DNA from 3 places in the Desulfomicrobium aestuarii genome. Region 3 is predicted to be linked to each of the others. Evidence: predicted binding sites of a transcription regulator. Region 3 holds the regulator's gene; each other region holds the start of a gene.

Region 1 (3,274 bases), 550 kb from region 3:
ACTCGGCCCCGCGGTACACTTCCTTGTGGCCTCGCTGGCGGCCGAAGCCCTTGACCTCCGTCACGGTCATGCCCTGGATGCCCATGCCCGTCAGGGCTTCCTTGATCTCGTCCAGCTTGTAGGGCCTGGTGATTATTTCCACACGTTTCATGATTCCTCCAAAAGGTTGCCCGTTAGGCCTGATAGGCTGATTCGCTGTGCTGAGAAACGTCCAGACCGGCTTCTTCCTCTTCCTCGGTCACGCGCAGGGGGGTGATGGCTCCGACGATCTTCAGCAGAGCATAGGTCACGATGAAAGAAAAGGCCAAGGTCGCCACCACGGACACGAACTGAATCCAGAGCTGGCCGGGGTTGCCGTAGAAGAGGCCGTCGGCGCCGGCGGCGTTGACCGCCTTGGTGGCGAAGAGGCCCGTGGCCAGCGCACCCCAGATCCCGCCGATGCCGTGGATGCCGACCACGTCGAGACTGTCGTCGTAACCGAAGCGGGATTTGAGGCTCACGCCGAAGTAGCAGAAGATGCCTGCGCCCAGGCCGATGAGCACCGAGGGGATGATGCCGACGAAACCGGCCGCCGGGGTGATGGCCACCAGGCCGGCCACGGCGCCCGAGGCTGCGCCCAGGGTCGTGGGCTTGCCGTGGAGCTTCCATTCCACGAACAGCCAGGCGAGCATGGCCGTAGCCGCCGCCATGTGCGTGGTGACGAAGGCGCTGCCGGCCAGTTCGTTGGCGGCCAAGGCGCTGCCGGCGTTGAAGCCGAACCAGCCGAACCACAGCAGGGCCGTGCCGATCATGGTCATGGGCAGGTTGTGCGGCAGGAAGGAGCGCTTGCCCCAGCCCTTGCGCTTGCCGATGACCAGGGCCGCGGCAAGGGCTGCGCTGGCCGAACTCATGTGCACGACGGCTCCGCCTGCGAAGTCCAGGGCGCCCATCTTGAACATCCAGCCACCGCCCCAGACCCAGTGGCACAGCGGGGCGTACACGAACGTGCACCACAGGACGATGAAGATGAGGAAGGCCGAGAAGCGCATGCGCTCGGCAAAGGCGCCGGTGATGAGTGCCGGGGTGATGATGGCGAACATGCACTGGAAGATCATGAACACCATGTGCGGCAGGTTCGTGGCGATGGACTCGTGGGGCTGCATGCCCACGCCGGACAGGGCCAGGAAGTCCAGCCCGCCGATGAGCCCGTTCAGATCCGAGCCGAAGGACAGTGAATAGCCCCAGAACATCCAGACCAGGGAGATGACGCCGATGGCGGCGAAACTCTGCATCATGGTGCCGAGGGCGTTTTTGGAGCGGGTCATGCCCGCATAGAACAGGGCCAGCCCGGGGGTCATGAACATGACCAGGGCGGCGCAGACGATGATAAAAGCGGTATCTGTCGGATTCACAAAGCACCTCCATTTTTGTCGCAATTGAGCAAGGACGGTGCCAACGAAATAAGTTCTTTTATTCCGGACAAATACAGCGAAGCGAAGACGCTGCGCCGAACCGCGCAGATACAATTTCGTGCAGTCCGCAGGGCCAGATTCCTTTTTTTGTCAAACGGACTTTTGAATATCCAGCTTCAAAATGTAGAAATACACATTTTCGTCGTCGAAGGTAACCCGAAGCGCGACCTGCTCCATGTCCAAACGCAACATGGAAGAAAGAGGCGGCCGAAAATCCGGAAAACCAAAAGACGGGATCGGAAAATTTCCACCACCCGAGCCGGAAATCAATAAAAACCGGGAATGATCCTCGCCGGAGTGAACAATTATGTAATACAAAAATGGAAAATAATATAATGACTCGAAATAATAGCACTAAATTCGCTAACAGCAAACAGATTCCCCGAAAATAGTCTCGTCCGGGTCAATAATTCTATATTTATACATTAATGTGAATTAACTCCCAAATGCCGGGAGAAAACTTGAGAAAAAATTACAAATACCGAATGTCGATTTCGCCCCCAGCAAGGCAAAACCCATAAAACCAGACAGTTAGCCAACATGGCATCCCCCATGCTGTGTGTGGGTATCAACACTCACCCCTCACGGAGGACATCATGTACGAGACAACCACGCAGACATCGCAACTGCTCAGACCGAAAGTCTGGGCTCTGACCCTACTCCTGGCGACCTTTACCCCGACCATGGCTTTCGCCGAAGGCGAGGCCCTTTCCCAGTCCAACGCCAACCTGCTGTGGACCCTGGTCGCGGCCATCCTGGTCATGTTCATGCAGGCCGGTTTCGCTCTGGTAGAAATGGGCTTTGCCCGCGCCAAGAACGCCGGCAACATCCTGATGAAGAACCTGCTCGATTTCGCGGCCGGACAGCCCGCATTTTTCCTGTTGGGCTTTGGCCTCATGTTCGGCCAGGACATTGGCGGCTTCATCGGATCAAGCGGATTCCTCCTCGCCGGGAACGATCCCGCCAGCGATGCGGGCATGTGGAACCTGACGTTCTGGTTCTTCCAATCCGTCTTCGCAGCCACCGCCGCAACCATCATCTCCGGCGGCGTTGCCGAACGGACCAAATTTTCAGCCTATATCATTGTCAGTGTAGTGGTCTCCGCCGTGATCTACCCCATCTCCGGCCACTGGGCCTGGGGCTCCCTCTGGGGCGCGGGGGATCTCGGCAAGGGCTGGCTTGAGACCATGGGCTTCATTGATTTCGCCGGCTCCACCGTGGTCCACTCCGTAGGCGGCTGGATGGCACTGGCTGGCGCACTGGTGATCGGACCGCGCATTGGCAAGTACAGCCCCGACGGAAAGGCCAAGGCCATCCCCGGTCACAACATCCCGATGGCCGGCCTTGGCGTCTTCATCCTCTGGTTCGCATGGTTTGGATTCAACTCAGGCAGCACCACCGCCGTCAACGGCACCATCGGCTACATCGCCGTCAACACCAGCCTGGCCGCCTGCATGGGGGTGCTTGGCGCCATGATCTACGCCTGGATCAAGCACGGCAAGCCGGATACTTCCATGGCCTTGAACGGCGCCCTCGCCGGCCTGGTGGCCGTCACCGCCGGATGTTACGAAGTTTCACCCGTGGGCTCTCTGGCCATCGGTTTCATGGCCGGCATCCTGGTCGTGGTCTCTCTTGAATTCATCGACCAGGTCCTCAAGATCGACGATCCGGTTGGCGCATCCTCCGTGCACGGTGTCTGCGGCATGTTCGGCACCATCATGGTCGGCTTCTTCGCGGCCCCCGGTTACGGTTCGAACATCGGCCTGCTCTACGGCGGCGGCACCGACCTGCTGGTGACCCAGATCATCGGCGCGGCCGCTGTC
Region 2 (3,274 bases), 460 kb from region 3:
GGAGATGACGCGCATGTCCTTGATTTCGCCGATGCGGGGCAGAAAGCCCGCGGCAGTGGTCCCGGCGTCGCCGCCCGGCAGGTTGACGAGGATGGAACCCTGTTCGCTGGCCGCCAGGGGCAGGCCCTGCCAGTTGATGAGAAAGAGGCCCAGGGTGGAGACGGCCAGCAGGATGACGAGGAAGAGCAGGTTGAACGTGGCGCACGAGATGGCCGTGGCGATGGTCAGCATGATGAAGCCGACCTCTTCCGGTTCCTTGATGGGCGTGCGGAAACGGACGATGGACAGGGCGCCCAGGAGGCCCAGGGAGAGGGGAAGGGAGAACTGGACGCAGATGAAGATGGCCGTGACCGAGATTCCCAGCAGCGGGAAGGAGCGGTAGGCGAGGCTTCCAGTGCCGCGGGGGCGGTAGAAGCGGACGTAGAGGCGCGAGATGTAGAGGGATGCGAAGAAGGAGACCAGCAGCAGGATGAAGAACGTCGTCAGGCCGATGTTCTCCATCTTCTCGTGGCCTGAGGTACCGGCCTTGATCAGGGCTTCGTAGATGTTGGCCAGAAAGTCGATGCCGACGGGCAGGATCTCGTTCACGTTGGCTCCTTAAAGAGGTTGCTGCATCAGGCTCAGGTAGCAGTGCAGGTATTTGGAGAAGGCGTCGGGCCGCAGTCCCATGGGCACAAGAGGCGCCAGGAAGGGCGGCAGAACCGCGAGGCTGCCCTTGGTCTCGATGACGGCCCAGGGCAGGGTTCGGGAACAGGTGGCGCCGGGGCAGGACAGGGCGTGGCGCGGGGCGTGGATGTCCTGGTCGAGGGCGATGCGCGCCCCGGTCCGCGGGTCCACGAAACGGCTTCTGCGATAGCTGACCACAAAGACGGGCCTGGGTGATGCGGAGAATCCCACGCCGCGGGTATGGAGCAGGGCAGGCAGGGCCGCAAGTTCGGCATCGCTCAGGGACATGAGGGCCAGTTCGCTCCCGGACCTTGGCACGGGGATGCGGACCTTGCGCTGCAGTCCCCCTTCCTTGATCTTGGCTTCCAGAAAGGCCGGCCCGTCGTCCGGCCGGAAATCCCAGTCTCCGTACCAGCGTAGGCGCACCTTGGCCTTGAGGTAGGTGCTGTCGATCTTCTCCGTAAGGAACTGCAGGTCCAGGGTGTCGAAATAGATGCTGTGCACCGTGGCCCGCGCGAAGTCGGGGTCGGGCAAACAGTGCGCGGAGATGACGGCCAGGGCCAGATTGGCGAGGGCCGCGTCGAGGATGTATTTTTTTTCGGTGCGGGTTTCCATGACGGTGCGTGTCGGCGATTTCGCCGGAATTCCGGACGACCCGTACTTTGTGGAGAACCCGTCCAAAGCGCAAGCATTTGTTGCGGGCACGAAAAAGGGGAGCCGCGCTCCCCTTTGCGTGGAGAAGGAAAGATTCGGGTTATTCCTTGCTGATGGCCGAAACAGGGCAACCGTCGATGGCGTCCTGCACGCAGTCGGCGTTGGAATCCGGGGCTTTGACCATGGCCTTTTCCTCGCCGTCAATCATGGCGAAGACTTCCGGGCAAAGCTCGACACAGGTTTCGCAGCCGATGCATTCATCGTGATCGAGAACAATAGCCATGTTTCCTCCAGGTTGGGGTTGACGTTTACTTTGTCGCATACAGGCTTTGAGCCGTCCCCGCAAGCCGGAACGTATTTCGCCGGCCTTCCTCGGCACAAGTGTTTGGCATGGATTTGGCTCAGCGCCTAGCGGAGGAATCCATGCGAGAACCAACACCAGAAAGCATTCGAGACGTCTCGGCACGGCTGGCGCGCCCGGAGACGGGGCCGCAGCCCGCAGGAGGCTGGGAGCCGCGCCTGAGCGACGGGGGTCCTGCCGGTCAACAGTTTGACATCTTCGCCCGCGAGCCCCGGCCCAAGGCGGCCGCATGGGTCGTCTGCTGGTCGGACCTGATGATGACCATGTTCATCATGTTCGCCGCGCTCTACGCCTTCCAGACGCCGAAGATTCAGTTCAAATCGGTGACGGACCTGGCCGTCCGCGTGGAAGGGAGCGGGGATCTGCCCCTGCCGGCGCCGCCGGTCGAGTCCATGCTGGGCCGCATCCATGACCGCATTCGCGACATGATCGAGCGTTCCCGCCTGAATGACGCCATTGCCGTACGGCTCGTGCCCGAAAAGTCCCTGCACGTGACCCTGGCCGGGGATTTCCTCTTCGGCCCCGCAGGCGCGGCGCTGCGGCCTGAAGTCAAAAGCGGGCTGCTCGAACTCGCCGCCATCCTGCGCAGTGCGCCGCACGCCATGGCTGTGGTCGGCCATGCTGCGCCCGGGGAGGCCGTCGGCGACTTTGCCGCGCCGTGGCGTCTCTCTTCCGCCAGGGCCATGGAGGTGGCGATGTTTCTGGCCACGGAGGCAGGCTTTCCTCCGGAACGGCTGAGGGTGACCGCCTACGGCGATCGGCGTCCCGCACAGGCGGGCGACATTGCGCAGCGTAGCCGGCGGGTCGAGCTGGTGCTCAGCACCGAGAACCCGACGGACTCGCTGCCCTCCGCGGAGGACGGTGATGAAGGCGGTTTCAGGCGTTGGGTGGCGTCGACGGGAGGAGGGCAGTGATGGATCGGAAATCCTTTTTTGGTCTTGTGCTCTGCGGCGTGGTTTTCGCCGCAGGTTTCGCCATCAGCGGCAACGTGGCCCAGTATTTCAACCTGGCCGCCATCTTCGTGGTGGCCGGGGGAACCCTCGGCGTGGCCATCGCCAGCTTCCGCATGCAGCGTCTGCTGTATGTCGCCAGGGTGCTGCGCAACTCGTACCGTGCGCGGATGAAAGAGCCGGCGGAGATCGTCGAGATTCTCGTGGACCTTTCGGTCAAGAGTCGCATCCGGGGCCTGCACACCCTGGCCGAGGACGAGCGGGAGACGTCCGTCATGTTCCTGCGCCGCGCCCTGGGTTTCGTCGTGGACAACTACTCCCGGGAGCAGACGGCGGACATCCTGAACACGGAGATGTTCTTCTTCAAGCAGCGCCGCGACGAGTCCGAACGCGTGCTGCGGGTGCTGGCCGAGGTCTGCCCGGCCATCGGCCTGGCCGGGAGCGTGGTCGGCCTCATCGGCATGCTCTCGGGCGTGAACGACACGAGCGTCGTCCTCTCGACCATCCCCATCGCCCTGACCTCGACCCTCTACGGCGTGCTTCTGGCCAACTTCGTTTTCCTGCCCATGGCGGCGCGCATCCGTGAGGTCACGGACCACGAGCTTCTGCTGCAGAAGATCATCGTCGAGGGCGTGCGCGCCAT
Region 3 (3,274 bases):
CGAGGCTGTCCAGCTTTCCGTGAGGGATGGCGATGCCGTCTCCGATGCCCGTGGTGCCCAGCATTTCCCTGTCCAGGAGCACCTGGGCCACCCGCACGGGGTCAACGCCCGGGAATTTGCCCGGGAGCGGGGAAACGAGTTCGGCCAGGACCTCCTTCTTGGTCCTGGCCGAAAGGTCGGAGATGATCAGGTCTTTATCCAGGTATTCGGCAAGCTTCATGCCCTTATACCCCAGGGTCGATGAGGCCGAAGTCGCCGGTCTTGCGGCGGTAGATGACGTTGACGCGTTCGTTCTCGGCGTTCAGGAAGACGAGGAACTCGTTCTCCGTCTTGCCGAGCTGCATGGCGGCCTCTTCGACGACCATGGGCTTGGGCTCGAAGTGGTCGGTCTGCTGGATGCTCTGCCTGCGCTTGCCCGTGGTGTCCTCGTCGAAGCTGATGACGTCCATGCGCACGGTGTCGCCGCCGGCCTTGCGCTTGCTCTTGTCCTTGTCGCGGACCTTGCGCATCTGGGCCTCGAGCTTGTCCCACACCATGTCGACGGTGGAGTACATGTCCTCGCTGTCCTCGCGGGCGGAGATGTGCACGTTCTTGCCGGTCAGGACGACGTCGGCGATATGGCGGAATTTCTCGACTTCGAGGTTGACCTGCAGTTCGGCGTCAGGGGTGCCGGCCATGAACTTGCCGAGCTTGCCGAAACGGTCCTTGGCGTACTTGCGCAGGTGGTCGGAAGGGTCGAAGTTCTTGAAGTTGAAGACTATCCTCATGGAATCCTCCTCGTCAGTTGAGGGTCAACCCCGCGTCTTCCCGGAAGGGCGGCGAGGGGTGGAATATCAAAACACCTGCTTGCGCTTGGATGACGACTCGATGCCCAGGACGGCGCGGTATTTGGCCACCGTGCGGCGGGCGATGTTGACATCCAGCGTTTCCTTCAGCACCGCGGCGATCTTCTCGTCGCTGTAGGGGTGCTTGGGGTCTTCCTCGCTGACCATCTTCTTGATGATGGCCTTGACGGACTCGGAGCCCACCTGGGTGCCGTCGTCCATCTCCAGCGCGGAATTGAAGAAAAATTTCAGTTCGAAGATGCCGTGCGGGGTGGCCACGTACTTGCTCGTGGTGATGCGGCTGACCGTGGACTCGTGCATCTCGATGTCGTCGGCCACGTCCTTGAGTATGAGGGGCTTGAGCTTGGTCACGCCGTGCTCGAAGAAGCCCCGCTGAAACCGCACGATGCTCTCGACCACCTTATACAGGGTTCTCTGCCTTTGGTGCAAGCTCTTCATGAGCCACATGGCCGAACGCATCTTGTCGTGGAGGTACTCCCGGTCCGGGCCCTTCACGGCCAGGCTCGTGTCGTCCATGTAGTAGGGGCTCAGCTGCAGCTTGGGCAGGCCGTCGTCGTTCATGACGATGACGAAATCGCTTTCGTACTCGTACACGAAGACGTCGGGGCTGACGAAGACGGTGTTGTCGCTGCCGTAGCTCGCGCCGGGCATGGGGTCCAGGGTCTGGATGATGTCAAGGTAGGCCTTCAGGTCCTCCATCTGGATCTTGAACTTGCGCAGGAGCGGCTTGTAGCGGCGCTTCTCGATATCCTCCAGATGCTCGTCCACCAGTGAAACGAGGATGGGGTCGTCCTGGCCCAGGACCTCCAACTGGATGAGCAGGCACTCCTTGGGGGAACGGGCGGCCACGCCCACGGGGTCGAAGCGCTGCAGGCGGTGCAGGACGGACTGGACCAGGGCCAGGGGCGAAAGGGTCTCGGAGGCGATCTCCTCGGCGCTGGTCGTCAGGTAGCCCAGGGAGTCCAGGTTGCCGATGATGGCCTCGCCGATGGCCTCCTCCTCTTCGGTGATGTTGGAGAGGCAGAGCTGCCACAGGAGGTGGCCTTCCAGGGAGGGCTTGCCCGAGAGCCTGGCCTCGTAAGACATCATCTCCTCGAGGGCCTCGGTCTCCTTGAACTGCACCTGCTTGGTCGTGCTCGAAAAGTCGCCGAGGTAGTTCTCCCAGTCGGCGTTGCGCATGAGCTCGGCGTCGTCGAAGGACACGTCGGCCCGTTGCTCCACGGGCGGGGCCTGGGATTCGACCTCCTCGGAGATCTCCCGCGGCGCTTCCTCAAGCATCGGATTTTCCAGCAGTTCCTGCTGGACGGCTTCGAGGAGCTCGAATCGGGAGAGCTGAAGCAGCTTGATGGCCTGCTGCAGCTGCGGGGTCATGACCAGCTGCTGCGTCAGCTTGAGGTTCTGTCGGAGTTCAAGGCCCATAGTGTCTCTGTCGTCCCAGCGTAAGATGCAGTGTTGTCGTCGGCGGATTCATCCAGCAAAGACTTTGCCACAGAAGGCAGGTCGTGGCAATCCTTGGGAAATCGGCACCCCGCTAAAGGCTGAAACCCTCGCCGAGATAGACCTTGCGCGCCCCGGGGTCGGCGACGATCTCGTCGGGGCTGCCGCTCAGGATGATGCGGCCGTCGTACACTAGGTAGGCGCGGTCGCAGATCTGCAGGGTCTCGCGCACGTTGTGGTCGGAGATGAGCACGCCGATGCCCTTGGCCTTGAGGCCCTCGATGATGGTCTGGATGTCGTCCACGGCCAGGGGGTCGATGCCGGCGAAGGGTTCGTCCAGCAGGATGAACTTCGGGTCGCGGATCAGGGCGCGGGCGATCTCGAGCCTGCGGCGCTCGCCGCCGGACAGGTAGGCCGCCAGCTGGTCCTGCAGGCGGGTGATGCCGAGCTCGTCCAGGAGCCTGTCGGCCGTGCGCTTCTGCTCCTCGGCCGAGAGGCCGGAGTATTCCAGGATGAGCTGCAGATTCTGGCGCACGGTCAGCTTGCGGAAGATGGAGCTTTCCTGGGGCAGGTAGCTCATGCCCAGGCGGGCGCGCTTGTGCAGGGGCCAGCGGGTGATGTCCACGCCGTCCAGGGTGACTTCCCCGCGGGTGGGCGTGACGATGCCGGCGAGCATGTAGAAGGTCGTGGTCTTGCCGGCGCCGTTGGGGCCGAGCACGCCGACGACCTCGCCCTGGCGCACGTCGAGGTCGATGTCGCGGACCACGTCGCGGGCCCCGTAGCGTTTGGCCAGCTGGCGGCCGGACAGGGTCGTCACGGCTTGAGCTCCTTGGTGTCGGCCGGGGTGTTGAAGATGGCCTCGACCCGCTGCTTGCCGCCCAGAACCTCGCTGCGGTTCTCGCGCATGTAGAGCTTGATGACCTCGCCCTGGATCTTGTTGGCGCCTTCCATCAGCACCGGATCGCCTTCGAGGGTCAGGATTTCCGTGGCCG

The links. Region 3 encodes sigma-54, which starts transcription at its own class of promoters, with help from an activator protein. Its sites were predicted from a motif close to CTGGCACGGNNNNTGCTT; they were not measured.
Region 1: the regulator sigma-54 is predicted to act here: its motif matches at 1,418-1,435, upstream of ACZ5AC_RS15115 (ammonium transporter).
Region 2: the regulator sigma-54 is predicted to act here: its motif matches at 1,706-1,723, upstream of ACZ5AC_RS14735 (OmpA/MotB family protein).

The regions. Positions count from the first base shown of each region.
Region 1 covers NZ_AP042427.1:3,269,330-3,272,603, forward strand. Annotated here, with positions in the region: gene ACZ5AC_RS15110 (P-II family nitrogen regulator) at 1-151, opposite strand, end outside; gene ACZ5AC_RS15115 (ammonium transporter) at 174-1,391, opposite strand; gene ACZ5AC_RS15120 (ammonium transporter) at 2,048-3,274, shown strand, end outside.
Region 2 covers NZ_AP042427.1:3,186,667-3,189,940, reverse strand. Annotated here, with positions in the region: gene ACZ5AC_RS14750 (DUF4956 domain-containing protein) at 1-588, opposite strand, end outside; gene ACZ5AC_RS14745 (VTC domain-containing protein) at 598-1,281, opposite strand; gene ACZ5AC_RS14740 (ferredoxin) at 1,421-1,603, opposite strand; gene ACZ5AC_RS14735 (OmpA/MotB family protein) at 1,744-2,595, shown strand; gene ACZ5AC_RS14730 (motility protein A) at 2,595-3,274, shown strand, end outside.
Region 3 covers NZ_AP042427.1:2,722,954-2,726,227, reverse strand. Annotated here, with positions in the region: gene ACZ5AC_RS12355 (PTS sugar transporter subunit IIA) at 1-220, opposite strand, end outside; gene hpf (ribosome hibernation-promoting factor, HPF/YfiA family) at 225-767, opposite strand; gene rpoN (RNA polymerase factor sigma-54) at 834-2,264, opposite strand; gene lptB (LPS export ABC transporter ATP-binding protein) at 2,377-3,099, opposite strand; gene ACZ5AC_RS12335 (LptA/OstA family protein) at 3,096-3,274, opposite strand, start outside.